4 regions of the Staphylococcus massiliensis genome follow, and region 2 is predicted to be linked to each of the others. Evidence: riboswitches for the same ligand, from Rfam matches in the RefSeq annotation. Region 2 holds a riboswitch; each other region holds the start of a gene.

Region 1 (8,256 bases), 750 kb from region 2:
TTAATAAACTACTTCCAATATTTGTACACAATGACCTTTTGTTACTTCCTTTATTTGCTAAGCGTTCACCTATCAATACCTATATCAATTTATGTAACGTTGTAGGTTTATCACAACAATCTACAAATGAAACTACGATTCATTTTAAAGGTAATGTTCAGTTAAGTGTTAATCTTCCCTACCAATTATTGTCTAAAAAGTGGAAAGAAGGCTTAATGTTATATTTTTTAAGTTATGCTATTGATTAAACTTATACATTAATAGCTTTTTCGTAAAATAACCAATCGTAACTTTTAAGAAAAAGATACTAACCAACATGATGATGACCGACCCGAGCAGAATCAACGTATTGTTCATAACACTTAAATCATTCATCGGTCTTATAAAATGGTGCACGCTATTTAACAATGTTATTAATCCGAACAAGAATAATCCAAGTCCTAATATATTAGAAATAAACAGTCCAACTAACGCGGAAATCAAATTCCCTTTTGTAACTGGTTTATCTTTAAATATATATGTCTTGAGAAAGTTCTGAGCATAAGCATTCGGATTTTGATGCTCCACCTTTTCACCAGTTTTGTCATGCTGAATGACAGTTTTAAGCTTTTGCTTTTCTTTAAAATTTAAAAACCATAATTGTTTTTGCACGTGCTTATAAAATGCTTCCTTTTCCATTACGTCACCCTTTTTTATTAAACAATCATTATGTTCATATTTTATAGTTTTTGGTTGGTTTAAACAATCTTAATTTAATTTTTACATGAAAGATATAGACAAACAGAACATATGTTCTTATAATAAGTGATGACGAGGTGATCAATCATGCATACTACTTTCCAAAATCTACCAGATGCATATAAAGATGAAACGGATTATCGCAATATTCCAAGGCAATATTTAAACCCTAGAATTCCTAAAGGACGCGGTATGGTTAAATGGGCACCGTTCGCCACGATACCAGAACAGTTTGATGCTATCCAAAACCACATCGACGATCAAAGTAAGATTACAAAGCCGCTTCTAAGTGAAGATCAGTTAGCAGAGTTAAATCATATGTTATGTTTTAAGCTTTTCCACGAACCTAGATGTAAAATTAAATATTTTAGCGAGGGAGAAGTCAACCAACTTGAAGGATCACTTTCTAAAGTGTATCATCACGAAAATTTAATTATCGTGAAAGTGAACAACCAAACACAGAAACTCCGCATAACAGATATTTTAGAAATAATATGACACCTCATATACGATTAAAAAAGTGATAATCGCAAGCAATTCAACAACAAATGTAAAATATTTACATTTTTTATCTAAATTAGGCTATAATGTAATTGTTAATGCTTACTTACATTGGAGGTGCCGACTAACTATGAGCAATCGTAAAACAATCTTTTTGAGACGCAAATTCTCCCAAGTGGATGAGCATATCTCTTTTTTAATGAAGAAAGTAAGAAACACCAAAGAAAACCCTTTTAACTATAAAGATTTAAACGATGTTCAAAAAATTTATACATTAAACTTACACATTGAATTCTTTATATTTACAAGCGAAGAGTTTGCTGAAAAGAACTTAGAGCACTTAGTCACACGTATTTATGCGATTCATGAAGAATTAGAACATTTGATCATAGATAATAATAAGAATTTAGATACTTTGAATGCGGCATATCATAAATATTGCGAGAGTCGTAATATAGCCAAACAATATATTTAAGTGCATGGTTAAATGATAAAAGCCTTGAATGACGGTACCTCAACCATCATTCAAGGCTAATTTTTTTAGTTTTTTATAAAATACTTAAACCACTCTTTAGAATATCTTTTTCAAACCCTTTAACTGTATCAACTGACAGTTCATCGATATTACGACCAATGTTCGGGATCTTTTTAACAACGTCAGCTGGGCAAGTGATAATGTCAGCGCCGATTTCATCAGCTTGAATGACGTTAAATAATTCTCGGCAACTCGCCCATAATAACTTAACGCCTTCTTTTTCATGCGTCACTTTAACCGATTCTTTCATTAAAGGTAGCGGATCAACACCTGTGTCTGCGATACGTCCCGCAAATACTGAGACGTATGTAGGTACACCTTCTTTAACCGCTTCAGTGATAGCTTTCACTTGTTCAATCGTGTAAACCGCAGTGACATTAAGTTTTACATCTTTGTGTGAGAGCTTTTCAATAAGTGGAATCATGGATTCACCATTCGTATTCACAACAGGAATTTTTACGAACACGTTGTCACCATATTCCTTTAAAATCTCAGCTTCTTTCTCCATTGTTTCCATGTCATTCGCGAACACTTCAAATGAAATCGAAGCATCAGGGATTGCTTGAACAACTTCACTCGCAAAAGCCTTATAGTCCGTAACACCAGCTTTAGCCATTAAACTAGGGTTAGTCGTAAAGCCATCTACCTCTTTGTTTTGGTAAGCTTGTTTCATTTGCTCGATGTCTGCACCATCCGCAAATACTTCAACATTTAAATTAGACATACTTATTCCTCCTATCCTATATGAATCGTGTTACTGTTTAAAGTTGATTTACACTAGGTATGTATATAAATAAGTTATACCATTTTTCGTATATGATAGCTATTTTAAGGGGCTATCTAGAAATTTATTCATGAATATTAGATAAAAAGAAATTATTTGTGCTATGATGTATGTTGAGAATTATAGGAGGATATTATGAATACATCTAAAAAATACTTTTTTCTATCCTTAATATTAATTTTAATTAGTTGTTACTTTAATACGTTAAATCCACTATTAGATTTTCACTTTAAATCAATCATTTTACTTATATTAATATGTAGTATCGTGAATACGATTATCATACTACTTGCCATACATTTTAACGATAAATCGATTAAATCACTACATTCTCATAGTGGATGGGTACGCGGTGCGTCACGTATATTACCTTTCATAATCATGATTGTAATTGCCTTACATATTTTAGCAGCTTTATACACATTCGGTATATTTAATTAATTACGTATTCAATCAAACGAAATTAGCACGACTTTAGTGTTATTAAGATGATTTATGGATTCAATTTAATTTAGTTCGATTAAGGCAAATTGCCAGAGTGAGATTAAGAAATCTTTGAACCACATCGGGTTTCTGCCTCACTCTTTTTTTAATGAGGTGACAATATGCAATATGTATATATTTTTATAGGAGGCGCGATTGGTGCCTTGCTTCGCTACCTTCTTTCATTTCTCCACGAGCCTACAGACCTTCCAGTTGGTACCTTTATCGCAAATATAATCGGTGCTTTCTTAATGGGATACCTGTCCCATGCTGCGATACAACTATTTCAAGATCATCCTAATGTAAAGAAAGGCGTTACGACAGGGTTTGTCGGCGCACTAACAACCTTTTCAACCTTTCAATTTGAAATCGTTCAAATGCTTAATCATCATCAAATTTGGCTCGCACTTTCATACGCAATTTTAAGCTTTTTAGCGGGACTTACATTTTGCATGAAGGGTTTTGCGTTAGGAGGTAAGGTTAAACATGATTAAAATCTTACTCGTGCTACTAGGTGGTGGCGTCGGAGCTGTTTTAAGAGGATTGATTACGAATCTTTTTAAAAAGTCCTTCCCTAAAGTAACCTTTCCTTTAGCAACAACTGTTGTTAATTTAGTGGGATGTTTTTTAATTGGATATATATCGCAGTTCGATTTAAATGATTCATTAAAAACTTTAATTGTCACAGGCATGTTAGGTGGTTTAACAACATTTTCTACAATGATGTACGAATTGATTCAAATGTTAAATGACGATAATAAACCTTCACCTTACTTTTATATCTATGCTTTGGTGCAATTTGTCCTAGGATTATTATGTTGTCTATTGGGATACTACGTGTAAATAGGGTTTAAAAAAAGCACTATAGCGTACCTATTCGGTATCGCTATAGTGCTTTCAATTTAATTGAAGCTTTCAATTTTATCCATAATTTCTTGCAGTTCTTCAACATTGTATTGAATACGTCCGTGGAAGACGAACTTATTAAAGTATTCATTAAGTTGTTCAGGTCCAACTAACGCGCGAGTATGAGACGTCTCTTGGAAATTAGAGATTGTTACTGCGCCATCATATTTAGGGTTAAAGTATAAAAGCGTTGTTGGTAGGTATTTTAAATCTAATTCACGTTTTAACGTTTCAGCTAAACGTTCAACTTTCGTAATATGTGTTGTGTAATCAACTACAGATAAAGAATGTTTATCATCATTTTGATCTAAAACAATCGTATGTGGTGCAGTTATTTCTAAATCAAGCGTGTTGAAAACTTGTTCCATAACTGGAAGCTTTCCAAATTGAGACTGATTAACACCGTAATACACATGTCCTTTTAAAAGTTGAGAATCGATTAAATAAAGACCCGTACGTGTAAGTACTAAGTGACTGATTCTAGAAACATCTTCAAAGTTTTGCTTTGGTAAAAAGATGTTTGCCATAATATGCATATCTTCAGGACGGATACGCTTTTCATTTACTAAGCGTTCACGAATACCTAAAAGACGCATGTCAGTGATATACTCACTTTTATTTTTAGAGAATAATTTTAAAGCATCAATTTCTCTATCTTTTGAATTTACCGTAGCTTCGTAATCTTCTTTTTGTTTCGTAATCGTTTTCTTATTTTCTATTCTTTCTTTCTCTAGAGCTTCTTCATGATTCTGATGTAATTCTGAATGTTTAGAGTTATATTGATCCTCTAATTTTTGTTTTGCTTTCTTTTTGCTGCTAAGCGCAACGAGAAATAGGATAAAGAATATAATTGCAAGTAGTGTTGCTACAATTAAACTAATGCTTATTGCATCTAAAGCCATATGATAAAACGCTCCCTTTCTTCTACAATCAGACAAACAGAAATATTCAATTTACAAAGTAAACTATGTATGATGTTTCTATTTTTAACGGCTCAATCTGATTTAAAATAAGCTATACCCTATTATAATAGAATATAGCTTATCATTCGATAGTTTCGTATGATTTTTTGTTAAAACTATTTAACTTTTTCTATAAAAGCATTTAATGCATCAACTTTATCAATTTCTTCCCATGGTAATTGGATGTCAGTACGTCCAAAATGACCATATGCTGCAGTCTGCTTATAGATTGGTTGACGTAAATTTAACATTTCAATGATACCTGCTGGTCGTAAATCAAAGATATCTCGAACCGCTTCAACAAGTAACGGCTCAGGAACTTTGTTAGTGTTGAATGTATCAATTGAAATAGATACAGGCTCGGCCTTACCAATTGCATAAGCGAGTTGAACTTCACACTTATCACTTAAACCTGCTGCAACGATATTCTTAGCTACATAACGTGCTGCATATGAAGCAGAACGGTCAACTTTAGTTGGATCTTTACCACTGAAAGCACCGCCGCCGTGTCGCGCATAACCACCATAAGTGTCTACAATAATCTTTCTACCTGTTAAACCTGCATCACCTTGTGGCCCACCAATTACGAAACGGCCAGTAGGATTAATGTAGAATTTCGTTTCTGCATCAATTAAGTTTTCAGCAACGACAGGATAAATAACATGTTCTTTTATATCATTTTCAATTTTACTTAACTCAATATCTTCATGGTGTTGAGATGACACAACAATCGTATCTACACGAACTGGTTTATGATTTTCATCATATTCAACAGTAACTTGTACTTTACCATCTGGACGTAAGTAAGCTAAAGTACCATCCTTACGTACATCGCTTAAACGTTTAGATAATTGGTGTGATAAATAGATAGGTAAAGGCATGTATGTTTCAGTTTCATTCGTCGCGAAACCGAACATTAAACCTTGGTCACCAGCACCAGTTGCTTCAATTTCTTGTTCTTTATCGTCATCACGGTATTCTAATGCGCGATCAACACCTTGAGCAATATCAGGTGATTGCTCATCAATTGCAGTTAATACAGACATTGTTTTGTAGTCATATCCATACTTAGCACGTGTATAACCAATGCCTTTAACTGTTTCGCGTACAACTTTAGGGATATCGACGTACGTTGATGTAGAAATTTCTCCTGCGATTAGCGCCATTCCTGTTGTTACTGTCGTTTCACAGGCAACACGCGCATTCTTATCGCCTTTTAAAATTTCATCTAAAACTGCATCGGAAATTTGGTCAGCAATTTTATCAGGATGTCCTTCAGTAACAGATTCTGACGTGAATAATCTTCTGTTAGTAGTCATTTTATACTCCTTTAAAATTTATATTACGAAAATTCTCTTTGATTTTATAGAGCTAAATAAAAAAACCTTCTTCACTATTAAGATAGAGAGAAGGCTTAATCCGTCCATTCGCTCTTATCGTTCAGACTATTGTCTGCAAACGGTTTGGCACCTTTCTTTTATATAGGATAAAAGAGGTTGCTGGGCTTCGTTGGGTCCATGTCCCTCCACCACTCAGGATAAGAGAATCCGTTAGCTACATACTACCTAAGTTTATTAAGCTTGTCAATTTTATGAAAATCTTTAAAATCTCTAGTAATAGCATGGAATAATAATACAAATGTGTTATACTAATTTCATGTAAATGCTTACATTACCGTAATAACTATTGGAGGGATTCTATATGACAATTGACATGGGGACGAATAACACGAAGATTGATGACATTATAGCAAAAGACACGTCTCATTTTCAATTAAGCACAACGGAATTATATAACAAAATTTTAGAAAGAGATGAAGGTGAATTAACAGAACTTGGTGCTATCAACATGAAAACTGGTAAATATACTGGTCGTTCACCTAAAGACAAATTCATTGTAGATGATCCTGAAATCGCTGACGAAGTAGATTGGGGAGATATTAACCAACCTATCTCTGAAGAAGTTTTCTTAAATCTTTATGATAAAGTCGTTAATTACCTAGATGAAAAAGATGAATTATTTGTTTTCAATGGTTATGCAGGTAGTGACAAAGACTCTGAGCTAAAATTAACTGTTGTTAATGAACTTGCTTGGCATAATTTATTTGCAAAAACAATGTTCATTCGCCCAGAAAGCGTAGAGGAAGCAGAATCTATTAATCCTGAATTTACAATTATTTCTGCCCCTACTTTTAAAGCAGACCCTGAAGTAGACGGCACGAAATCAGAAACTTTCATTATTACATCATTCAAACATAAAACAATCTTGATCGGCGGTACTGAGTACGCTGGTGAAATGAAAAAAGGTATCTTCTCAGTAATGAATTACTTATTACCACAAAACGATATCATGAGTATGCACTGTTCAGCTAACGTTGGAGATAAAGGCGATGTTGCTTTATTCTTCGGTTTATCAGGTACTGGTAAAACAACACTTTCAGCTGATCCAGATCGTAAATTAATCGGTGACGATGAGCACGGTTGGAACGAAAACGGTGTATTCAATATCGAAGGTGGTTGCTACGCTAAAGCAATTAATCTTTCAAAAGATAAAGAGCCACAAATTTATAGTGCTTTAAAATATGGTACAGTTTTAGAAAACGTTGTAGTTGATGAACATGGTGACGTTGACTTTGATGATAATAAGTACACTGAAAATACACGTGCTGCTTACCCTATCCACCATATTGATAATATTGTGGTACCATCAAAAGCTGCACACCCTAACACAATCATCTTCTTAACTGCAGATGCATTCGGTGTGTTACCACCTATCTCTAAATTAACTAAGAGCCAAGCTATGTATCACTTCTTAAGTGGTTTCACTTCTAAATTAGCTGGTACTGAACGTGGTATTACTGAACCAGAACCATCATTCTCTACTTGTTTCGGCGCTCCATTCTTACCATTAAACGCGAAAGTTTACGCTGACTTATTAGGTAAATTAATCGACGAACACGAAGTTGATGTTTACTTAGTAAACACTGGTTGGACTGGTGGTAAGTATGGCGATGGTAAACGTATCGACTTAAAATATACACGTCAAATGGTTAACCAAGCTATTAGCGGTGAACTTAAAGACGCTGAATATGAACAAGACGACATCTTTGGTTTAAATATTCCAAAAGAAATCGAAGACGTTCCATCTAAAATCTTAATGCCTAAGAACGCTTGGTCAGATGCAGAAGCTTATGATGAGCAAGCTAAAGACTTAGTAAACCGTTTCAAAGAAAACTTCAAGAAATTCGGTGAAGAAACTGCTGATCTTGAAAAAGACGGTGGCTTTAAATAATTCAATCATAATTAAACCGAGGCGCGTTATGCGTCTCGGTTTTTTTAAATTTCTGA
Region 2 (8,256 bases):
CGAGTCGTTTTGAAAAGGGCTTAGCTTTAGAGTTTGTTGATGAAGCGGTAGACCGTGCTTGTTATTTATTAGAAACGTATGCAAGCGGTAAGGTCCTTAAAGCGCGTGTGTCAGATGGTTCATTAGGTGCGTTAACGAAGACGATTGAAATTACGCCTAAGAAGGTTAACGATACAATTGGCTTAAATTTAAATGATCAAGATATCATCGATGTGTTTCTACAGTTAGGATTTAAAGCTGAGAAATCTGAAGGGGACGCTGTTAAGATTCATGTCCCTTCAAGACGTCGTGATATTACCATCCATGCTGACTTAATTGAAGAAGTTGCACGTATTTACGGTTACGATGAAATCCCGTCAACGTTACCTGTCTTTGAAGATGTTACATCTGGTAGTTTAACTGACCGTCAAATGAAGACACGTCTTGTTAAGCAAACGATGGAGGGTGCTGGTTTAAATCAAGCGATGACATATGCACTCGTTGACGAAGCGCGTGCTAAAGATTTTAGTATGTCTGATAAAGATACAACACAGCTACTAATGCCAATGAGTGAAGCGCATTCTACGTTACGTCAAAGTTTATTACCTCATTTAATTGATGCTGCAAGTTATAACGTGGCACGTAAGAATCATGACGTCATGCTTTATGAAATTGGTCGCGTATTTTTCAGTAATGGAAAAGGCCAATTGCCGGACGAAGTCGAATATCTAAGTGGTATTATGACGGGTGAGTATGTGTCAAATCTATGGCAACAAAAGAAAGAAGAAGTTGATTTCTTCTTAGTAAAAGGTGTTGTAGAGCGTGTAGCTGAAAAGCTCGATCTAACATTCGATTATCAAAAAGCTCATATTGATGGCTTGCATCCAGGACGTACAGCTGAAATTTTATTAGACGGCGATGTAGTAGGATTTATCGGTGAGTTACACCCAAGTGTACAAAAAGATTACGACTTAAAACGTACGTATGTCTTTGAAATCAATTACGATAAACTTATGGAAACATCTGTAGGCTATATTAATTATGAACCTATTCCTAAATTCCCAGGCGTAACTCGTGACATTGCTTTAGTGGTTGATCGTGATGTAGAAGGTGCAGAACTAGTTAAAATTATTAAAGATAATGGCAAAGATATCCTTCAAGATGCGCTTGTCTTCGATGTTTATCAAGGTGAACATATGGAAGAAGGTAAGAAGTCTGTAGCGATACGATTATCTTACTTAAATAAAGAAGAAACACTTACTGAAGAACAAGTTACGCAAGTGCATAATGGTATTCTAGAAGCACTTGAAAATAATGGTGCTACATTACGTGGTTAATTAGAGCTATAAGAGTTTGGGTTCATGCCCGAGCTCTTTTTTTAATATTTATGTTTTTTTATTCGTGATCTGTAATATAAAATAAATATTGTTTACATTTATAAATGAATGGTGTATTATGTAAATATAAAACACCCATCCATTTTTGTTGAAACCATTAGGTGGAAAGTATAGAACATATTGAACTCCCGTTAAGCAAGTTCAACTATATGTTTACCAACAGCTTGCTAACTAATGTCTCTACACATTAGCTAGCTTATTTTTTAATCTTTCTTGCGTAATACCATATGACAATTTTTTGAAACAATAATGAAATACCAATAGTGATTTAAATACTTAAATCAAATATTTTACTCCTTTCCACCTTAGTTTTCGTAAAATGTATTGAGTGAACCAAGAGTCTGGGACATAAGTCGTGAAATAGAGCATTTAAGCTTTATTTCATACAATTCTCAAAACAGCTGACTCAGAGGGCGGGGCCCTGGCAAAGAAATTTGCGTAGCAAATTAACAAGCTATGCAAGCCGGGGCTCTTCCTCATGAACAAAGAAGCCTGAGCTTCTTTGTAAGTCCAACTATCGTATTGAAAATACGAGTTGGGCTTTAGGAGACTACAGGCTCCGGCCATGCCCCAGGAAAGCATGCTGTTTAAGGGAATTGTAGTATTATGTCTCAGCCTCTTTTATTCAAGTAAAATACGTTGTAATTTTCAATTAATAATATAAAATAAAAATCATTTACTTTTATTACTAAGCAGTGTATAATAAAAATATAAAAAAAACCTAGCTATTTTAAAGGATTTACTAGGTGGAAAAATATAGAACATATCGAACTCGCGTTAAACAAGTTCAACTATATGTTTACCAACAGCTTGCTAGCTAATGTCCTCACACATTAGCTAGCTTATTTTTTAATCTTTCTTGCGTAGTACCATATGACAATTACTTGAAACAATAATGAAATACTAAAAGTTATTTCAATACTTAATTCAATTAAAATTCTCATCGTACCACCTCCAATACCAACACATAAATAGCTGGAGGTAAACGCATAACTGTTGCTACATTTTTATTGATTAAATTATATTATAAATAAAAAATAAAAGATGGTGTTATTTTAATACGCATTAAAAATAAATACTATATTCTAGGGCTTTTTAAAAAAAGGGATTTAAAAATGCCTGAAATCGCGAAATACAAGGGCATGACAAAAAATATTCTGAAATTTCAAAAAATCTATTGACAATCTTGAGTAATATAGTAAGATTAGTTGTACCGATAATTAAATATTCTGAATCTTATCCAGAGAGGTGGAGGGAAAGGCCCTTTGAAACCTCGGCAACAGGCTCAATCGTTTTTGAAAACTGTGCCAATTCCTGCAACGTGAAGTTGTAAAGATGAGACAAGTAGTATTCGAACCTATGGACTTGTCTTATCCATAGGTTTTTTATTTTAGTTTTAAGGAGGCATTACATTGATAGAGTTCAAAGGGGTAAATAAATCCTTTTATAAAAATACGCTAGAAATACAGGCGTTAAAGGATATTGACTTAAAGGTAGCCCAAAAAGATATTTATGGCGTTATTGGATATAGTGGTGCTGGTAAAAGTACGTTAATACGCCTAGTTAACCAACTTGAAAAGCCAACATCTGGTGATGTAATTGTGGATGGCCAGAGAATGAATCAACTCAAACCCAAGCAACTTCGTTTAGTAAAGAAAGATATCGGTATGATTTTTCAACACTTTAATCTTTTAAACTCAAAATCAGTCTTTTACAACGTGGCAATACCACTCATTCTTCAAAAGAGATCAAAATCGTACATCAATCAAAAGGTTTCTGAAATGTTAGCCTTTGTTGGTCTTGAAGATAAAGGTAAACAATTTCCGAATGAATTATCTGGTGGTCAAAAGCAGCGTGTAGCAATAGCACGTGCACTCGTAACAGATCCAAAAATTCTTCTTTGTGACGAAGCGACAAGTGCGTTAGATCCTTCAACAACAGAATCAATTTTAAATTTGTTGAGGAAGGTTAACCAATCTTTAGATGTCACAATTCTTTTAATCACACATGAAATGAGTGTGATTCAACAAATTTGTAATAAGGTCGCAGTAATGGAAAGAGGGCGCGTAATAGAACATGGAGATGTATTAAAGGTACTAGGCCATCCTCAAACAGAAACTGCTAAAAGCTTTATTTCAACGATTATAAAAACGGACTTGCCTGAGTCATTAAAAGCTCATCTTCCTTCTACTCAAAATGTTGTAGATATCAAATTATACCTTGAAGGTAAGCAAATTGGTGATCAGATATTACAGCATCTTATTAGGAACTTAAATTTAGATGTTAATTTAATTTACGCATCGATGACAGAAATCCAAGGTACTTCAGTAGGCTATTTAACACTACGATTTAACGAACCTACTGATCAAATAAACAAGGCTTATGATTACTTTAATATACATAATATTGAATATGAAGAGGTGATATAACATGCTTGGTTCTTCTATCGATGTTTCACAATTATTTGAAGCGTTATATCAAACGCTATTAATGGTTTCTATTTCATTAGTATTGGGTGCGCTAATTGGTGTTCCTCTTGGTATCTTACTTGTTATCACGAAAAAGGGTGGTATTTGGGAGCAAACATTTATTTATCATTTACTTAACCCAATTATTAATGTACTACGTTCATTACCTTTCATTATTTTACTTATTGCGATAGTGCCTTTTACGAAGCTTATTGTGGGGACGTCAATTGGTACTGAAGCTGCCATTGTACCTTTAACGGTTTATGTGGCACCTTACATCGCACGTTTGGTAGAGAACTCTTTACTTGAAGTGAATAGTGGCGTTATTGAGGCATCACAAGCAATGGGTGCTTCACCTTTTCAAATCATAAGATATTTCTTACTACCAGAGGCACTTGGTTCACTTATTTTAGCACTGACAACTTCAATTATTGGACTTATCGGTGCGACTGCAATGGCCGGTGCTGTTGGAGGCGGAGGTATTGGTGACCTAGCTTTAGCATACGGTTACCAAAGATTTGACACGATGGTTATTATTATCACCGTTGTCATTCTGGTTGTAATGGTTCAACTTATTCAATCATTAGGTAATTTACTCGCTAGAAAAGTAAGGAAAAATTAATAACAAAGGGGAAATTTAAATTGAAAAAATTACTAGCATTAAGTTTAGTCATCATCTTATTTATAGCTGCTTGTGGCAATAAAGGTGATAGTAAGAAAGTTACAGTAGGTGTTGCATCGAACGATACTAAAGCTTGGGAGAAAGTTAAAGAACTTGCTAAAGAAGAAGATATTGACTTAGAGATTAAACAATTCTCTGATTATAATGTTCCGAATAAGGCTTTATCAGATGGGGATATCGACATGAACGCTTTCCAACACTTTGCGTTTTTAAATCAGTTCCAAGAAGCGAATAAAGGTACAGATATCACACCAATTAGAACGACTGTACTTGCGCCATTAGGTATCTATTCTAAAAAGCACAAAGACGTTAAAGATAATAAAGATGGTGCTCAAGTCATCATTCCGAACGATGTTTCTAACCAAGCACGTGCATTAAAACTTTTAGAAAAAGCTGGTCTGATCAAATTAGATAAAGACTTTGGCTTAACAGGTTCACCTAAACAGATTAAAGAAAACCCTAAAAATCTAAAAATTAAAGCAGTTGATGCTCAACAAACTGCTAGAGCTCTAGATGAAGTAGATATTTCTATAATTAACAATGGTGTTGCTACTAAAGCAGGTCTAGATGCTAAGAAAGACCCAATTTACTTAGAAAGTTCAAAAGGTGAAGCAACTAAGCCTTATATTAACTTTATAGCTGTAAACACTAAAGACAAAGATAACAAAACATACAAACGTATTGCTGAATTATACCATTCAAAAGAAGCTAAAGAAGCGTTAAAAGAAGATACAAAAGATGGCGAAATCATCGTCGACCTTAAACAAGATGAAATTGATAAAATTCAAAAGAGCTTAAAATAATTATATTGCAGATATAAAAACGAGCCTAAGTACTCAATTGAATACTTAGGCTCGTTTATTTTTATATTATTCTTCTACTTACTTCGTTTATAAATTCGATACATGATAAATAACGTTATAGCGAGTATGAACGTTAACAAGAATAGAATCGAAACGATAATTAATAACAGATTGTCCATGATTTTGTCTTTAAGGGTATCAACTTTCTCTACACCAACTGATGGTGCTTTAGTTCCCTTAATAAATGAACGATCGTAATCGAGTTCAATACGTCCTTCATTAATCTTATAAGAGTAATTTTTCATATTTTTAGGTACGACATCATATAAATCTGTTTTAACATCATACACCTTATCATTAATTTCATGTCTACCTTTGGATAAGACTTTCTTATATTCGTATTTCTCTCTCATTTGTTTAACATAACGATTTGCGATGGTGTGACGCATTTTCTCAGCATCATCACTAGGGTATGGTTTCACATTGAGCACGACAACATTTAACCTTAAGTTATCTTTATGATTTGTGAGAGCTAAATTATACCCATTATCGCTAGTTCCAGTTTTTAAACCATCTGAACCTTTAAATCCTCGACTTTCTCCAGGTAAAGATAAATTTGTCGTTCGCATTTTACGTCCTTTTTGAACATCCGCATTCAATTTAGAGTAATTCAATACTTGTTTATGGTCTTTCAACAAGTGATGCATTAATAAACTTAAATCTTCAGCAGTCGTAGAGGTCTTAAGTTCTTTCCTATAGTCTATAGGTTCAAACGGTTTTAGTAAGTCGTTTGATGCACCAGTTGGATTTACAAAATGTGTGTGCGTCATACCTAAGGCTTTCGCTTTGTCATTCATTCGATGCGTAAATTTAGAAGGGCTACCAGCGATTTTGCGACCTAAAACCATGGTTGCTGCATTACTTGAAACAATAGCCGTTTGCTTTAATAGTTGGTCAATCGTATACGTTTCGCCCGCATTTAATTTAAAGGATGCTAAACTTGGCATCTTTGAAAGCTTCTCTTCTTTAGGTGTAATTTTAACCGTATCATCTAAACTTAAATTGCCATTCTCAACTTGTTCAAGTGTTAGATACATGGTCATCATTTTAGTTAAAGAAGCTGGATCGACCTGGCTCTTATAGTGATATTGGTATAAAATTTGTCCGCTTTCCGTTGTGACTGCAAGCGCATTAGGTGTGTATTGTTTACTAATACGATGATCTTGGTTGATAGGTTCTAAAGGTGACGTCTTGCTATAAATATGAGTGGGAAACACCAAATTTAAAATAAGCAATAAACCTAAAATGATATGTAACTTTCTCATCACAGGAATCCTTTCACTTTATTATAAATTTTTTAGGTTATCGATTTCTCATAAGTTACTTTGTATGTGCGTATAGCTTCTATTTTAACAAATAAAAGTTGTATTAGGTTTAAATTGCTTTAAATTAATTGTAAAAAAGACGTATATTTTTATTCTTTTTTGTGAAAAGTCTTTTAAATATACGTCTGAGTAAATATTATTTATTTTTAAAAAGCTTTTTAGAAATATACCAAAGTAAATAACCAAATATGCATATGCCAAAAATAACTTGAATTAACAACATTGTACTCATTTTGAATGACCCCTTTTGTTTAAAATATCTAATGCTTTGTCTCTATTTTTGAAATGACGCTTTGAGTAAGTGTCTAAAGTATTAATATCGTATTTTTGAATCAATTTAGCTGCTTGAAGATCGACTTTCGCACTCGCACCTTTAGGTATATCGAGTTTAAGTTTATGCTCTATTTGTTCCATATGTTTAACAAAAGCATATCTTGAAATAATACTCGCCACAGCTATACTTAATGACTTAGACTCGCCTTTAGTTTCGAATTTTGTCTTCTTATCGCAAGGTATCTCAGTTAAAGCGTAATGCTTATAGACTTCTCTTTTCGCAAATTGATCAATAACGATGTAATCAAGTTCTGTTTGGTCAATTTTATTGAGAACGTTAGTGATACACGCATTGTGTAACACGGCTTTCATCTTAACCTGAGACCAACCGAGTGCTTTACGTTCATTATACTTTACATTATCTAAAGTAATGAGCGAATGTGGAATAAACGTGACGAGTTGTTCAGCTAATTCAACAATCTTGGTGTCGTTGAGACGTTTTGAATCATCAACACCAAGTGTTTTAAGTAGGGGAATTTGATCTTTAGAAACGTAACTCGCACAAACTGTTAATGGTCCAAAATAATCTCCGCTACCTGCTTCATCACTACCGATACAACTATATTGATTATAGGGAATTGTTGGATGGGATGATGCGCTTGATGGTGTACTTTGAGATGCTTGATGGCCAAGTAATTGGTTTGAAACTTCTTGTGCTGTTTTACCTTGAAACATGACTTTATTCGAATTATAAATATTTATCGTAACACCTTTGTATTTGCACTTTGCTTTCATACCTTGAGGTAGCTTTGACTGTTCGAATTTAATCTTAGACATAAGCTGTTTGATTTCTGTATCTTTTAATTTTAAAACTACGTTTGTCATATGACTTCCTCACTTTAATAAACTTATATACATCATATCATAACAAGGATAAACGTATATATGACTTATAGGGCTTTTCAAAGGGGAAGGGTTAATGAAATAAGCGAGATTTCTAAATATGAGAAAGTTATAAAAGCATACACAAAATAATTTAACTCATGTATAATAATAATTGATGAATTGAAGTAAAGAATTAAGTCAGGAGAATCTAAATGGGTGAATTTAAAAATCGAATTAATGTAACGATAAACGATCGTAATTACACGATTGTTGGTGAAGATAATCCAGAACACATTAGGCATGTGGCACATCTTGTTGACGATAAACTGAATGAATTAGGTCGTAAGAGTGCAGGGCTTGATACGACGCGTAAAGCTGTCTTAA
Region 3 (8,256 bases), 780 kb from region 2:
TTGATACACCGCGTTCGTTCAAGCCGTCTAACTCTTTTAATAATGCGACTGGATCTACTACAACGCCGTTACCGATAACAGCTAATTTATCTTTATAGAAAATACCAGATGGTACTAAATGTAATTTATATGTTTCACCGTCAAACTTGATTGTATGACCCGCGTTATTTCCGCCTGAAAAACGTGCGATTACATCCGCTTGTTCAGCTAAGAAATCTGTGATTTTACCTTTACCTTCGTCTCCCCATTGTGTCCCAACAACTACGATTGATGACATAAGAGCACCTCCAAGTTTTTCTCATTTAACCATATGTATTCTACCAATACTATTCTGTAATTGCAAACATAAAAACGAACATTTATTTGACTTTTTAAAAGGCGTGCGCCACCGCGATTACGAACCAACAAAAGCCCGCTAAGGCCGTCGTTACAACGTTTATCGCTCAATACATTCTTTTTAAAAATACATACTTCTGAATGATTATGAACGATAAATCAATACAAAAACCGTACATTAAAGCATAAAAACTTTTAAATGTACGGTTAAATACTTCGCATTACATTTCTGCGTGTGCGTAATCAATGTCTGTAAATTTATTATATTGTTTCATGAAGTGAAGTTTAACGGTTCCTGTAGGGCCGTTACGTTGCTTGGCGATAATAATCTCAATCTCACCATTATCATCATTCGTTTGAGGTAAGTTGTCGCCATCTTCATCGTCGTCATCTTCACCACGGTTATAATAATCTTCACGATATAAGAAAGCTACAATATCCGCGTCTTGCTCGATAGACCCTGATTCACGAATATCACTCATCATAGGTCGTTTATCTTGTCGCTGTTCAACACCACGTGATAACTGACTGAGTGCAATCACAGGGCACTCCATCTCTCTTGCGATAGCTTTCAATGTACGCGAAATCTCTGACACTTCTTGTTGACGGTTATCTGACATACGAGAACCGCTTCCTTGAATCAGTTGTAAGTAGTCGATCACAATCATATCGAGGCCGTGCTCTTGTTTAAGACGACGACACTTTGATCTAATATCTGTGATTCGAATACCTGGCGTATCATCGATGAAAATCTTCGTACGTGACAACTTACCGACTGCAATCGTGAAACGATTCCAATCTTCTTCAGTCATCGTACCGGTACGTAAACGGTTTGAGTCTACGTTACCTGAACTACAAATCATACGCGTTGCGAGCTGGTCAGCACCCATCTCTAGTGAAAAGATACCTACCGTAAATTGATCTTCGTGTGTCGCAACCTTTTGCGCAATATTTAGTGCGAAGGCAGTCTTACCGACAGATGGTCTTGCTGCTAAGATGATTAAATCATTGCGGTTAAAGCCCGCTGTCATATTATCTAAATCACGGTACCCTGTTGGGATACCAGGTGTTTGACCACTATTCTGATCAAGCAATTCTGCATTATCGTACACATCACCTAAGACGTCACGAATATCTTTAAAGCCGTCACTCTCACGTGTAGACGAAATATCAAGAATACGTTTTTCGGCGTCATTTAACACGACTTCTAAATCTAACTCATCATTATAACCATCATTTGCGATACTCTCAGCAACATAAATCAACTTACGCTTAATCGCATGCTTAATTACGATGTCGATATAATGATCGATGTTACGAGTTGTAGGTAAGTTATTCGCAAGTTCAGCGAGATATGATGGTCCACCTGACTCACTGAGCTTACCTTCAGTCGTGAGTTGTTCGAGTAATGTAACGATGTCGATCTCTTTGCCGTCTTCATTTAAATTCATCATGGCACGGAAGATGTGTTGATGTGCCATACGATAAAATGACTCAGGAAGTAAGACTTCCTGAGTTGTTATAATCAGTTCTGGATCAATGAGAACTGCACCAAGTACAGACTGCTCTGCTTCATTGTTATGTGGCATTTGATTTTGTTGTTGATACATACCATCCATACGGAGCACCTCATTACCTTACGTATTATTTTTCCACTGTGTGAACGCGTAATGTACCTTCTACTTCTTTGTGAAGTTTAATTGGTACGTTCGTATAACCAAGTGCGTGGATACCATTTGGTAAATCCATCTTACGTTTATCTACTTTGATATCATGTTGGTCTTTAAGTGCTTCAGCGATTTGTTTCGTGCTCACTGAACCAAATAATTTACCGCCTTCACCTGATTTAGCCGTAACTTCAACTTCTAATTCACTTAAACGTTCTTTTAACTTTTTAGCGTCTTCTAATTCTTGTTGTTTTTCTTCTTCTTTACGTTTATTTTGTTGTTCTAATTGTTTTAAGTTACCTGGTGTTGCTTCAACTGCTAAGTTCTTTTTTAAAAGGAAGTTATTCGCATAACCTACTGGTACGTCTTTAACTTCGCCTTTCTTACCTTTACCTTTAACATCTTCTGTGAAAATTACTTTCATGATTCGTCACTCCTATTCATCTGTTCTGTAATTGCTTCTTGAAGTTGTGCGATTGCATCTTCTATATTTGAATCTTTAAGTTGTGTTGCAGCATTTGTTAAATGTCCGCCGCCACCTAATGCTTCCATCGTAAGTTGCACGTTAATTTCACCAAGCGAACGTGCTGATATACCAATTAAGTTCTCTTCACGTTTCGCTACCACATAGGATGCCTCAACGCCATCAAGACTTAATAATTCGTCTGCCGCCTGAGCGACTGTTACCGGATGATAAATCTTTTCGTCAGAGCCATGTGCGATTGCTACGCCATGATCTTGTAATTCTACCGTACGAATTAATTCAGAACGATTAATATACGTATCAATATCATCCTTTAAGAAATGTTGCGTCAGAATTGTATCTGCACCGTGTGCTCTTAAATAGCTTGCTGCATCAAAAGTCCTAGAACCAGTACGTAGTGTAAAGTTGCGTGTATCTACAATAATACCTGCAAACATCACTGTCGACTCTAAACGTGTTAAACGTTGTTCTTTAGGTTGATACTCAAGCAATTCTGTAACAAGCTCAGCAGTCGAACTTGCATAAGGTTCCATATAAACAAGTAATGGGTTTGATATGAAACTATCACCACGTCTGTGATGGTCAATAACCACACGACGGTTTGCTTTATTTAAAATATTTTCATCAAGAACCATTTCTGGTTTGTGTGTATCTACAACAACGAGGGTTGTCTTAGATGTCATGATATCCCAAGCTTCATCCGATGTAATAAAGCGTTCTTTAAGTTCTGGTTTCTCATCAATTTCATTCATTACTCGGCGTAATGTTGGGTCTATATCTTCTTCATTTAATACGATATATGCATCAAGGTTATTCATCATCGCAAATCGTGATACCCCGATAGCTGCACCGATTGCATCAAGGTCAGGTCTCGTGTGACCCATAACAATCACTTTGTCACCTTCCATTAAAATGTCTTTTAAAGCGTGAGAAATAACACGCGCACGAACTCGCGTACGTTTCTCCATCGGGTCAGTCTTACCGCCATAGAAACGAACGTTACCATTCATATTCTTGATGGCAACTTGGTCACCACCACGACCTAGCGCTAAGTCTAAGCCTGATTGTGATAATTCACCTAAATCAATGAGGTTATCTGAACCTTCACCGATACCAATACTTAATGTAAGTTGTGCACGGTAACCGACACTCTTTTCACGAAGTTGACTTAAAATATCAAAGTTCGTATCTTCAATTTCCTTTAAGATACGATGGTTTAAGTATGCGACAAACTGGTCTGAGCTATAACGTTTAAAGTAAACGTCATGCTCTGTTGCCCAGCGGTTAATCACTCTTGTAACCATTGAGTTGATTTCTGAACGTTGTGTGTCGTTCATATTCTGCGTGATTTCATCATAGTTATCTAGGAAAAGCGTTGCAATGATTGGACGCTGATCTTCAAATAATTGAGAAGTCTGTACCTCTTCAGTAATATCGAAGAAATAAAGTACGCCTTCCTCTTCTGCGTGACTAACACGGTAGTGATATGGTTCGTCTGTAATTTCGATTTCTTCTGTCTTTTCTAATTGCTTTAAAATATTAGGATAAACCTCATTAATCGGATCCGAAATGACGTTACGATCAATGCGATCATGCATAAATTGGTTTAACCACTCGATTTGGTCATTTTCATCGAGAATGACGATACCAATCGGCAACGTCTTTACTGCTCTATCACTCGTTCCACATATTTCACCACTTAGTTGATTGACGTATTCGTCCATCTTCTTGTAAGCGTGTCTTAACATGAAAGCTGTAATGATAATCATTACGATAAGACCAATCGTTACAAATAAAGCCAATAACGGCCTAAATATGAACCATATAACAACGATAGCGATCGATGTAATCACCATTAAAAGATAAGGGATTAACAGTGACTTTTTAGTGGTTTGACGGTTCATTTTGTCACCTCAAATCATTTTTTAATGAAGCCTTTTAAATTTATACCTAAATCTAACATTCCAATGAGTCTCGTAATCGGATAAAAGATAACACCTAAAATCACGAAAATAACGGATACCGCTGTAGGGAATCGTTTCTTGTGCGCGAAGTAATGTATTAAACTTAATCCTTGAATAAACATAACTAATTGTAACATAACTTGTAAGTTCAATAGAATGCTTGTCCATGTGTTAATTTCCGTTGTAAACATCATACCCAATAATACGACAAAATATATCCACAAGAATGAGCGGTTCATTTCCCATGAATACAAGGGTTTGAATGATGGTGTTGCAATCTTAAATTCACGTAACATTGGAAAAGTGATGAGTAGATTTAAAAATACAATGAATATGATAAAAAGTACTAAAAATGATGGGAAAGACGCACTTAAGGTATGAATACTATTTTCTAACATATCCATTGACTCTTTAGACACATCACTTACTTTTTGCGCTTCTTTCATTAATGATTCTAACGGTTTAATCATTTGATATGTGAGTGGAATCATTTTTATACTTTGTAAAATCATGATAACCACTAAAGTGATCAGACTTGATATAAATGAAGCTAAGTAAAAAATGCGTTCCTTTGATGCGCGTTCTTTTAACAATTGACCGATCACGGCACTTAAAATAAAGATGATAATTACAATACTTAATGCAAAGACACTTTTCGTAAGCGTTGTAATTATCACCGTGATTAATGCACTCATGCCAAATGATGGAATTGATTTGTGCCATAATACGATACCTGGAATTGTTGCAAATAAAAGTAACAATACGCTAAGCCATGGTACGAAGCTTAATATTATAGCTAAGACAATCATGACACTTGTAGCAATCATCGTTGCTTTAACATCTATTTTCGAAAACAATAATGCCACTTCCAAACTTTATAATCTTTAATCTCTATTCTACAATCTTTAGCGTTGTTATACAATTGTAGTATATTGATTTACAAATCATCAAATTCGGTTTATTTACGCTTATTTCGCGTTACTTTTAAAAAATGATATAAGTTGGGTGCCCATATATTGAAGTTCAATAAAAATCCATCATGACCTACGTTGTCAGGCACATAGAAATGCCTATGATATTTAAATCGTTTCCCTACGTGATAGACGTCTTCGTTTGGATACAATAAATCGTCTTTAAATCCTACTGTGAGGACTTTAGTTTCGAGCGATTTGAAGACTGCATCAACATCTTCACGGCCTCTATCAATATTATGACTGTCTAAGACGTCGAGCAGTGTCAGGTAACACTTCAAATCGAAGCGTTCCTTGAATTTGTCTCCTTGATACTTCTGGTAACTTACCACTTCTTCAGGCGTAAAATTTTCTTCGTAAGACTTTGAAGATCGATACGTTAAGAACCCAATTTGTCTTGCTAAACTTAGCCCTTCCTTACCCGCTAAATGTATACTTTGTCTCGCTATCTCATTGAATGCGCGGCTATATGAAGATGTCTTACACGTTGAAGCGAGAATTACGGCTTTCTTAACGTTAAACTGGTTATTATATAGCAGTTCTATCGCTTGCATACCACCTAAGGACGCTCCGATTAAGATATCAATCGTTTTAAACCCTAAGTGTGAAATACCGATTTCAATCGCGCGAACGATATCTCGTATCGTTAATCTCTCTGGAAAAGCACGCTCAGTTAATGCTGAACTTGAACCAAATGGACTACCTATAACATTGAACGTTAAAAATTGATAATCATGTACAGGCATATATCCCCCATCAATGATTTCTCGCCACCAGCCTGGATCATCATCTGTACCATAAGTTAGATGGTTTCCTGTAAGCGCATGGCAAATGAGGACGAGTGGTTGACCCTTGTAGCCTACGTGCTCGTATCTGAGTTTAAGATTTTCTATTGTTTCACCTGATTCAGTTGTAAATTCACCTAAATGTAACGTATCTACTGTATAGTTCATTCCAAAACCTCCTTGCATATTAAAAAAACACCTTACTCGATTGTAAGGTGTTTGTAGACTTATCAATCGAATGAACGTTGGTTGTAGCACCGTGTCTTGAGATCGGTTGCTGAAGTCTCATCGGGCCAAGTCCCTCCACTTCTCTTAATAAGCAATATGAAATTGATTAAGTTAATCATAACTTATATGGCTTTATTATTAAAGTGATATGTCAAAATATTCTGATAAAAATTACTTTATAGCATCCTTAGTTACACTTCCGTTTGTCTGAAGTAAGACAAACGTCATACTCGGAAAGCTAATATTATGGCGTTTTATTGCTTGTGAATTTTTACTCGAAAATTTAGACTTCCCTGATATTTTTAGACACCCTTCAAACTCCCCTACCCCACCAGGGGGGGTTACTTAATTTAAATAAAACCCTTGATTTAAAGGGCTTTTAAAAAAGAGGCGACCTTAAAAGCAACCTCCCCTCTTCTTAAGTACAATTCATCTTTAATGTCTTAGCAATGATAAAAAAAGAAAGCAACTAGATCGATTCGTAACCGATCTAGATGCTCCTGTTAAAAGCCATTTATAATGTTTAAGATTTATTTATTGATTGGTTCAATCTTAGTTTTACCACCCATGAATGGAACAAGCGCTTCAGGGATTGTAATAGAACCGTCTTCGTTTTGATAGTTTTCAACGATAGCTGCGAACGTACGACCTACTGCTAGACCACTACCATTTAATGTGTGTGCAAATTCTGGTTTAGCATCTTTATCGCGTTTGAAACGGATATTTGCACGGCGTGCTTGGAAGTCAGTTACGTTAGAGCAAGAACTGATTTCTTTGTATTCATTGTAGCTTGGTAACCAAACTTCTAAGTCGTAAGTTTTGCTTGCGCCGAAGCCGATATCACCTGTACATAAGATTACACGACGATATGGTAAGCCTAATTCTTCAAGGATGCTTTCAGCGTTCTCAGTCATTTCTTCTAAAGCATTCCAAGAATCTTCTGGTTTCTCGAAACGTACTAATTCAACTTTGTCGAATTGGTGTAAACGGATAAGACCTCTAGTGTCACGGCCTGCAGAACCCGCTTCACTACGGAAACAAGCTGACATTCCAGTGAATTTCTCAGGTAAGACACCTGGTTGGATAACTTCGTCACGGTAATAGTTTGTTAAAGGTACTTCAGCAGTTGGGATTGTGTAAAGACCTTCTTTTTCAACTTTGAATAAGTCTTCTTCGAATTTAGGTAACTGACCAGTACCATACATTGAATCAGCGTTAACTAATTGTGGTACCATCATTTCAGTGTAACCGTTTTGAGTTGTATGTTTAGTAAGCATGTAGTTCATTAAAGCACGTTCAAGTAACGCACCATCGTTTGTTAAGTATACGAAACGTGCACCAGAAACTTTTGCAGCACGTTCAAAGTTAGCCATCTTAAGATCTTCTACTAAGTCCCAATGAGCTTTGTAATCGAAGTCGAATTCACGTGGCGTACCCCATTTTTTAACTTCAACGTTGTCTTCATCTGAATCACCTTCAGGTACATCGTCATGAATGAAGTTTGGTATACGTGCTAATTTATCTTCAATTTCAGTTTTAACTTCTTTTAATTTAGCGTCTAAGTCTTTGATTTTGTCGCCAACTTCACGCATAGCTTTAATCGCATCATCCGCGTCTTCTTTATTACGTTTTTTCTGAGCGATTTCTTCACTTGCTTTGTTACGCTCAGCTTTAAGTTGTTCAGTTTCGTTAATGTATTCACGGCTTTTTGCATCAAGCTCTAGAACTTCATCAACAACACTAGGCTCCATACCTCTTAATCTAACTTTTTCTTTAACGTAATCAGGTTCATTTCTAAAAACTTTAATATCTAACATCTTC
Region 4 (8,256 bases), 280 kb from region 2:
CATCGTTAAAAGTATCCATTGTTTTAATAGGTTCCATTTATATCGACTCCTTAAAAGATATTCTGACTAATATCTATAATTGTAGTTTAAATATAACGTATTTCTAAAAGCGAATAAAGATTATTGTTTACGTTTTATTTTGCAGGCGTTATGCTGCGGATGTTTCTGATTACACTTAAATTTTAAATATGTTCAATTTATGGATTATTTCAAATTTAATCTCAATTATAATTTTATGAATTATTATAAAACAGAGCATTTTTAATAAATTTTTGATATATTGTAACTAACAAGTTGAGGAGGTTTTTAAGCCATGATCAAATTTTACCAATACCAAAATTGTACTTCATGTAAGAAAGCTGCAAAATTCTTAACAGAGTACGGTGTAAGCTATGAACCTATTGATTTAATCCAATTTACACCTAATGAATCAGAATTCAAAGAGATTATTGAACAAACAGGTGTAGACATCAACAAATTATTTAATACACGTGGTGCGAAATACCGCGAACTTGGTCTTAAAGATAAACTTAAGACATTATCTAATGACGAAAAACTAGAACTTTTAGCATCAGATGGCATGCTTGTTAAGCGACCAATGGCGATTTTAGGTGATAAAATCACGCTTGGTTTTAAAGAAGAAGAATATCGTAACACATGGCTATAATAGTTGATTGCCATGAATTGTTATGGCATGATTGAATTGTAAATATATTTAGGAGGGGATTTTCGTGGCAGTGCCAAAGGAATTAAAATATTCAAAAGAACATGAATGGGTAAAAGTTGATGGAGATACTGTATTAATTGGTATCACTGACTACGCTCAAAACGAATTAGGAGATATCGTATTCGTTGAATTACCAGAAGTTGACGAAGAAATCAGCGAAGGGGATTCATTTGGTAGCGTTGAATCAGTAAAAACTGTATCAGAATTATACGCGCCAGTATCTGGTAAAGTAGTTGAAATCAACGACGAATTAGAAGATAGCCCAGAATTTGTTAACGAATCTCCGTATGAAAAGGCATGGATGGTTAAAGTTGAATTAAGTGATGAAAGTCAATTAGATGCATTACTTGATGCTGAAAAGTACGAAGAAATGATTGGTGAATAATATGCCCTAAACTCCACGATATTACATAATATCATGGAGTTTTTCTTTTTAATCCTTTTACGTGGACAATAATTTTTTAGAGGGTGAATACCATGACGATGATTCAAAAAGTAATTGTTGTAGAAGGTAAATCAGATAAAAAACGCGTTAAAGAAGTATTAAATGAATCAGTTGAAATAATCTGTACTCATGGCACGATGAGTATTGAAAAAATAGATAACATGCTTGATGATTTATACGACAAGGATGTCTTCATCTTAGCTGATGCTGATGAAGAAGGGGAAAAAATCAGAAAGTGGTTTAGAATGTATTTAAGTGAAAGTACGCATATTTACATTGATTCTACTTATAACGAAGTTTCACGTTGTCCTAGACATTATTTATCACGTCGATTAGAAAGATTTGGCTTTAAAGTTAAGAAAGATTTTGTTTTGAAGGGAAAATACACGTACCATGAATGTTACAGAGCAATCGAACAATATATCTGAGCATTTTGACAAAGAGAAACATTTAATATTCGGTTATACACCTACATGTGGTACCTGTAAAGTTTCTGAAAGAATGCTCGATATCGCAAACGAAATTACAAAGCTTCCTATCACGAAGTTGGATTTGAATGTACTACCAGAATTTAATCAACAACACGAAATCCAATCAGTACCGATACTTATGATTATGTCATACGGTAAAGAAGTAAAAAGACTGTATGCGTTTCAATCAGTTACCAATTTGTTAGAAAATTTGAAAAATTAGATTGACGCATCGCTTTTTAGGTGGTAGGATTATAAACAATAAATGAATACGACAAATACTCTTATCGAGAGTGGTGGAGGGATGTGCCCTATGAAGCCCGGCAACCGTCTTAGGATATGGTGCCAAGTCACATGAAATCTTTTGGATTTCTGAAGATGAGAGAAAGATACTAGATAGCTTTCTCTTATTATTTTAAGAGAAAGCTTTTTTCATTTATTTAGTAAGCTTTGGGAGGATAGATAGTGTGATTGAACTTAAAGAGATTGTTAAAACATTTTCAACGAAAAAACTTAACGTTACTGCAGTTGATCATGTTAATCTTACAATTCCTAAAGGTAGTATATTTGGGGTTATTGGTTTCTCTGGTGCAGGTAAAAGTACGTTGATACGGCTTTTTAACTATTTAGAGCAACCTACATCAGGCCAAATTTTAGTCGATGGTGAAGATTTAGGAAAGCTATCTAAAAAGGAACTTAGGCAGAAACGCCAAAAGGTTAGTATGATTTTCCAACACTTTAATTTATTATGGTCACGAACGGTTTTAAGGAACGTTATGTTTCCACTCGAAATTGCTGGGGTTCCGACTCAAGAAGCAAAACAACGTGCACGAAACTTGATAGAACGTGTAGGTTTGAAAGGCCGGGAGGATGCATATCCTTCTGAATTATCAGGTGGTCAAAAGCAACGTGTTGGTATTGCGCGTGCTTTAGCGAACGACCCTACAGTTTTATTATGTGACGAAGCGACAAGTGCTTTAGACCCTCAAACAACAGAAGAAATCCTAGATTTACTTGTTCAAATAAAGGAAGAACAGAACTTAACGATTGTTCTAATCACACACGAAATGCAAGTCATCCGTAAAATATGCGATGAGGTTGCTGTGATGGAACAAGGACGTGTGATAGAGCAAGGTTCAGTTAAAGATGTGTTTGAGAACCCTCAAAGTGATGTAACGAAACGTTTTGTTAAGAAGGATTTAAATCAAGAGTCTGATATTGAAACTCATACATATATAGACGCGTTTCAAGAAGGTCATTTATTGCATTTAAAGTTCGTCGATGGGAATACAACACGACCTATAATTTCAGAAATTTCAAAACAGTTAGACGTTTCTATTAATATTTTAGAGGCGCATATCAAGCATCTTAAATCAGGTGAAGTTGGCTATTTAATTGTTCATATTCCTAAAGTATCGGTTTCGATTGATACGTTGCTTGAGGCGTTTGAGCATCATCATGTAGAAGTGGAGGTGCTTCAAGATGGGCAAAAGCTTTAGTGAAATCGTACAAGAAATGATCACGATGCCGAACATTAAATGGGATGAAGTTTGGCTTGCTTTATATGAAACCGTATATATGACCGTTGTTTCAACCCTATTTGCTTTTGTATTCGGTCTTATCTTAGGGATATTGCTTTTCCAAACATCAAAGGGCAAATCGACATTTAGTAGAGTGTTCTACAGTATCGTTTCCTTTATCGTGAATTTATTCCGAGCGATACCATTTATCATATTAATCCTATTATTGATACCGTTTACGAGTTTAATATTAGGAACGATTAGTGGACCGACTGGTGCATTACCAGCACTCATTATTGGAGCTGCACCTTTCTATGCGAGACTTGTTGAAATTGCTTTAAAAGAAATAGATAAAGGTGTTATTGAAGCGGCTACTTCTATGGGAGCGAATACGTGGGCTATCGTATTTAAAGTTTTACTTCCTGAATCAATGCCAGCTTTAGTTTCAGGTATTACAGTTACATCTATCGCTTTAGTTGGTTCAACTGCAATTGCGGGTGTTATTGGCGCAGGCGGTTTAGGTAACTTAGCTTATTTAACAGGTTTTACTCGAAATCAAAATGATGTGATCTTGATTTCAACAATCTTTATTTTATTACTTGTATTTATCATTCAATTTTCAGGTGATTTTATCGCTCGAAAAATAGATAAACGTTAATTTATGGGAGGTTATTTAATTATGAAAAGGTTATTATTTTTATTAGTGTTAACACTTGTATTAGTAGCTTGTGGTAATAAAGAAGCTAAAAAAGATGGTGATGATAAGTCGATTACAGTAGGTGCTTCACCAGCGCCACATGCTGAAATTTTAGAAGAGGCTAAACCGCTTTTAAAAGAGAAGGGCTATGACTTAAAAGTTAAAACAATTAACGATTATACGACGCCTAACAAATTATTAGATGCTGGAGAGCTTGATGCTAACTTCTTCCAACATACACCATATTTAGACACTGAGAAGAAAGACAAGAAATATAAAATTGAATCTGTAGGTAATGTTCACTTAGAACCAATGGCTGTTTATTCTAAAAAGCACAAAAGCTTAAAAGATTTACCTAAGGGTGCGGAAGTATTCGTATCTAATAACCCTGCTGAAGAAGGACGTTTCTTAAAATTCTTCGTTGATGAAGGTTTAATTAAATTAAAAGATGGCGTTAAAATTCAAGATGCGAAGTTTGATGATATTGTAGAAAATAAAAAAGATATTAAATTTAACAACAAGCAATCTGCAGAATTCTTACCTAAAACGTATCAAAACGGTGAAGGAGACGCTGTAATCATTAATTCTAACTTTGCGATTGAACAAAAGTTAAATCCTCAAAAAGATTCTATCGCCCTTGAGAATCCTGAAGATAACCCATATGCGAACTTAATCGCTGTTCAAGAAGGTCAAAAGGATTCTAAGAAAGCTAAAGCACTATTAGAAGCATTACAGTCTAAAGAAATCCAAGAATTCATTAAGAAGAAATATAACGGTGCAGTGATTCCTGCTACTGAATAATGTATACACGCAACAAAAAAGCCAACGTGGTCTGATGTGACCGCGTTGGCTTTTTAAATGTTGTCTAATCAATTGTTTCAGTCTTAGCTGTTTCTTTTCCGAGGAAGTAACTGATACAAAAACCTACAATTAACGTAATAATTGAAACGATCCATGTTAACGGTGTTGTAGGTAAACCAGGGAAAATTGCAGCTATAGAACCGATTACAAGTCCTAATATAACCGCATAGGTTAAGTACGGGTGATGCGTTAAGCAATAATTTATAAGCTTACTTGTTGTTGCAAAGCCTACTAAAATACCAAGTCCTACTGCAATAATGACAGGTAATACTGAGAAGTTAAACGACGTTAACTCTGAAATTGCGAACGTTACAGAACCATAAATACCTATAAGTAAAAGTATAAATGATCCTGAAATACCCGGTAGTAACATTGCACTTGAAGCTAATATGCCACCTATGAAACATTTGATTAAGAATCCAAGATTGATATCTAAGTGAGCAGGTTCGTGTTTAGAACCGCCGTTCATTAATGTTAATCCAACTAATAAAGCAATACCTAAGAAGATTAGGACGTAGTGCTTGCCTTTGAAGTTTTTCTTGTAATTCGCAAGTGTTAATAGGAAAGGAATAATACCAATGATTAATCCTAAGAAGAAAAAGTTAGTTGGCACGTGGTGTTCACTTAGTAAGTAATTGATAAGTTTACTTAAAGAACCTATCGCGAGTAACATACCAATTCCGATTGGTATTAGAAATAAAATGCTTTTCAAGAAGTCTTTAGAGAACAAGCGACTGACTGCGTTAATGAAGTCGTCGTAAATTCCTAGAAGTAGGGCGATTGTTCCACCACTTACACCAGGAATGAGATCGCTAGTACCCATAGCGAATCCTCTAAAGATATTTGTCCATTTAAATTGTTTCATCTTATACATCCTTCGCAATTTTTTGATAGTGTAACATTTAACAATAAAGATTGAACTGACCTTAAGATGTATTTTTTGTACATTGTCTCATGTATTCTATCATATACGACATCTTTTAGATAAAGGTTTAAATTTTAAAGTGTAAATGACGACCTCTTTTGTAAAAGTATATTGAGAACAAAAACCTGTTGATTATCATTTGCTTTTTTTAATTGTTATAAATAAGGAAAACGATTCGAGATTTTAACTAAACGATTATAAAGGGAATCATGTTTATAATTGTGCATAATTACGTTATAATTAGGTGACAAGCAAATATCCTAACATTTTGACGTTAGATTAAAATTATTATAAACTAAATAGGAAATCACAATATTATTCTGGAGGGAATTTTAATGCCATCAACATTAGAAATTAAAGACTTACACGTGTCTATTGAAGATAAAGAGATTTTAAAAGGTGTTAATTTAACAATTAATGCAGGTGAAATTCATGCGGTTATGGGACCTAACGGTACTGGTAAATCAACTTTATCAGCTGCAATCATGGGTCACCCTAACTACGAAGTTACACAAGGTGAAGTTTTACTTGACGGTGTAAATATCCTTGAATTAGAAGTAGATGAAAGAGCTAAAGCAGGTTTATTCTTAGCTATGCAATATCCATCTGAAATTTCAGGCGTTACTAATGCTGACTTCATGCGTTCTTCTATCAATGCTAAACGCGAAGAAGGCGATGAAATTAACTTAATGCAATTCATCAAGAAGTTAGACAAAGAAATGGAATTCTTAGACATGGATAAAGACATGGCGCAACGTTACCTTAATGAAGGTTTCTCTGGCGGTGAGAAAAAACGTAACGAAATCTTACAATTATTAATGTTACAACCTAAATTCGCTATTCTTGACGAAATCGATTCAGGTTTAGATATCGACGCATTAAAAGTCGTTTCTAAAGGTATCAATGAAATGCGCGGAGACGAATTCGGTTCATTAATCATCACACACTATCAACGTTTATTAAACTACATCACACCAGACCACGTACACGTTATGTACAACGGTATAATTGTTAAATCAGGTGGCGCAGAACTTGCTAAACGCCTTGAAGAAGAAGGTTATGAGTGGGTTAAAGAAGAACACGATTCATTAGAAGCAGCTGAAAAATAATCAATCATCAATAGGAGGAAATAAAGTATGACTACTGAAACATTAAATATTTCTTTAGACCAACTTGTTGATTATTCACAAGCCCAACAAGAACCTTCTTGGATGACTGAATTACGTAAAGAAGCGTTTAACAAACTTGAGTCTTTAGAAATGCCAAAACCAGATAAAACGAAATTAAATAAATGGGATTTCGATACTTTTAAACAACACAACGTTGAAGGTAGTGCGTATGAAGATTTAAACGACTTACCAGAAGCTTTAAATCAAATTATCAACGTTGATAATTCACCAAACTTAATCATTCAACATAACAACTCATTAGCCTTTTCAAGAGTATCTGAACAAGCTCAAAAAGACGGCGTTATCGTTGAAGGTATCGAAGAAGCGCTTAAAAACCATAGCGACCTAGTCGAAAAATACTACATGAAAGATGCTGTAACTGTTGATGAACACCGTTTAACAGCGTTACACACAGCATTAATGAATGGCGGCGTATTTGTTTACGTACCTAAGAACGTTGTAGTTGAAGATCCTGTTCACTACGTTGTTTTACACGATGATGACAACGCTAGTTTCTTCAACCACGTATTACTTGTTACTGAAGAAAGCGCTGAAGTAACATACGTTGAAAACTACCTTTCAACAGCTTCAGGTGAAGGTAACCAATTAAACGTTATTTCAGAAGTTGTAGCAGGTGCTAACTCTAAAGTAACTTACGGTGCCGTGGACTATTTAGACAAAGGCTTTACTGGCCACATTATTAGACGTGGTGTAACAGCTCAAGATAGTTCTATTAACTGGGCATTAGGTTTAATGAATGATGGTAACCAAATCATCGATAACACAACTAATTTAATCGGCGACCGTTCTACAAGTGAATTAAAATCAGTTGTAGTTGGTGTTGGTGAGCAAACAGTTAACTTAACTTCTAAAATTGTTCAATATGGTCAAGAAACAGATGGCTATATTCTTAAACACGGTGTAATGAAAGAGAACGCTTCATCAATCTTTAACGGAATTGGACACATCAAGCATGGTGGCTCTAAATCAATGGCTAACCAAGAATCTCGTGTATTAATGCTTTCTGAAAATGCACGTGGTGACGCTAACCCAATTTTATTAATCGATGAAGATGATGTTGAAGCTGGTCACGCTGCTTCAGTAGGTCGTGTTGACCCTGAACAACTTTACTATTTAATGAGTCGTGGTATCTCAAGAAAAGAAGCAGAACGCTTAGTTATCCACGGTTTCTTAAACCCAGTTGTACGTGAATTACCAATTGAAGATGTTAAGAAACAATTACGTGAAGTTATTGAACTTAAAGTTAATAAATAACGTATTTATATATACAGAAAGGCCTGTGATACAGTGACCGAGACAACTTTTAACGTAGAGAATATTATTAAAGACTTTCCTATCTTAGATCAACAAGTAAATGGAAAACGCTTAGCATATCTAGATTCTACAGCTACAAGTCAAACGCCTGTACAAGTGCTTAATAC

What was found. A riboswitch is a leader RNA that binds a small molecule or an ion and turns the genes downstream of it on or off. The one in region 2 is predicted to bind S-adenosylmethionine.
Region 1: linked by a shared signal. The riboswitch ahead of metK (methionine adenosyltransferase) and the one ahead of ACF3N8_RS10105 (methionine ABC transporter ATP-binding protein) in region 2 are both predicted to bind S-adenosylmethionine.
Region 3: linked by a shared signal. The riboswitch ahead of ACF3N8_RS02220 (alpha/beta fold hydrolase family protein) and the one ahead of ACF3N8_RS10105 (methionine ABC transporter ATP-binding protein) in region 2 are both predicted to bind S-adenosylmethionine.
Region 4: linked by a shared signal. The riboswitch ahead of ACF3N8_RS11400 (methionine ABC transporter ATP-binding protein) and the one ahead of ACF3N8_RS10105 (methionine ABC transporter ATP-binding protein) in region 2 are both predicted to bind S-adenosylmethionine.

Annotation. Positions count from the first base shown of each region.
Region 1 covers NZ_CP171119.1:1,343,926-1,352,181, reverse strand. The annotation lists gene ACF3N8_RS06645 (competence protein ComK) at 1-248, shown strand, start outside; gene ACF3N8_RS06640 (hypothetical protein) at 238-678, opposite strand; gene ACF3N8_RS06635 (YolD-like family protein) at 826-1,236, shown strand; gene ACF3N8_RS06630 (hypothetical protein) at 1,370-1,714, shown strand; gene ACF3N8_RS06625 (transaldolase) at 1,788-2,498, opposite strand; gene ACF3N8_RS06620 (hypothetical protein) at 2,694-2,999, shown strand; gene crcB (fluoride efflux transporter CrcB) at 3,164-3,535, shown strand; gene ACF3N8_RS06610 (CrcB family protein) at 3,528-3,884, shown strand; gene ACF3N8_RS06605 (NERD domain-containing protein) at 3,944-4,849, opposite strand; gene metK (methionine adenosyltransferase) at 5,026-6,228, opposite strand; SAM riboswitch class I at 6,340-6,453, opposite strand; gene pckA (phosphoenolpyruvate carboxykinase (ATP)) at 6,611-8,200, shown strand; gene ACF3N8_RS06590 (S9 family peptidase) at 8,245-8,256, opposite strand, start outside.
Region 2 covers NZ_CP171119.1:2,093,550-2,101,805, reverse strand. The annotation lists gene pheT (phenylalanine--tRNA ligase subunit beta) at 1-1,316, shown strand, start outside; SAM riboswitch class I at 2,610-2,718, shown strand; gene ACF3N8_RS10105 (methionine ABC transporter ATP-binding protein) at 2,789-3,805, shown strand; gene ACF3N8_RS10100 (methionine ABC transporter permease) at 3,807-4,466, shown strand; gene gmpC (dipeptide ABC transporter glycylmethionine-binding lipoprotein) at 4,487-5,329, shown strand; gene ACF3N8_RS10090 (DUF1958 domain-containing protein) at 5,404-6,654, opposite strand; gene rnhC (ribonuclease HIII) at 6,943-7,872, opposite strand; gene zapA (cell division protein ZapA) at 8,085-8,256, shown strand, end outside.
Region 3 covers NZ_CP171119.1:462,457-470,712, forward strand. The annotation lists gene ACF3N8_RS02195 (adenylosuccinate synthase) at 1-277, opposite strand, end outside; gene dnaB (replicative DNA helicase) at 558-1,955, opposite strand; gene rplI (50S ribosomal protein L9) at 1,981-2,427, opposite strand; gene ACF3N8_RS02210 (DHH family phosphoesterase) at 2,424-4,391, opposite strand; gene ACF3N8_RS02215 (DUF2232 domain-containing protein) at 4,406-5,308, opposite strand; gene ACF3N8_RS02220 (alpha/beta fold hydrolase family protein) at 5,410-6,375, opposite strand; SAM riboswitch class I at 6,432-6,529, opposite strand; gene serS (serine--tRNA ligase) at 6,966-8,252, opposite strand.
Region 4 covers NZ_CP171119.1:2,374,511-2,382,766, reverse strand. The annotation lists gene ACF3N8_RS11425 (co-chaperone YbbN) at 1-37, opposite strand, end outside; gene ACF3N8_RS11420 (arsenate reductase family protein) at 314-667, shown strand; gene gcvH (glycine cleavage system protein GcvH) at 732-1,112, shown strand; gene ACF3N8_RS11410 (toprim domain-containing protein) at 1,205-1,600, shown strand; gene ACF3N8_RS11405 (thioredoxin family protein) at 1,566-1,865, shown strand; SAM riboswitch class I at 1,924-2,027, shown strand; gene ACF3N8_RS11400 (methionine ABC transporter ATP-binding protein) at 2,110-3,141, shown strand; gene ACF3N8_RS11395 (methionine ABC transporter permease) at 3,125-3,820, shown strand; gene ACF3N8_RS11390 (MetQ/NlpA family ABC transporter substrate-binding protein) at 3,842-4,660, shown strand; gene ACF3N8_RS11385 (DUF368 domain-containing protein) at 4,725-5,585, opposite strand; gene sufC (Fe-S cluster assembly ATPase SufC) at 5,981-6,754, shown strand; gene sufD (Fe-S cluster assembly protein SufD) at 6,782-8,089, shown strand; gene ACF3N8_RS11370 (cysteine desulfurase) at 8,123-8,256, shown strand, end outside.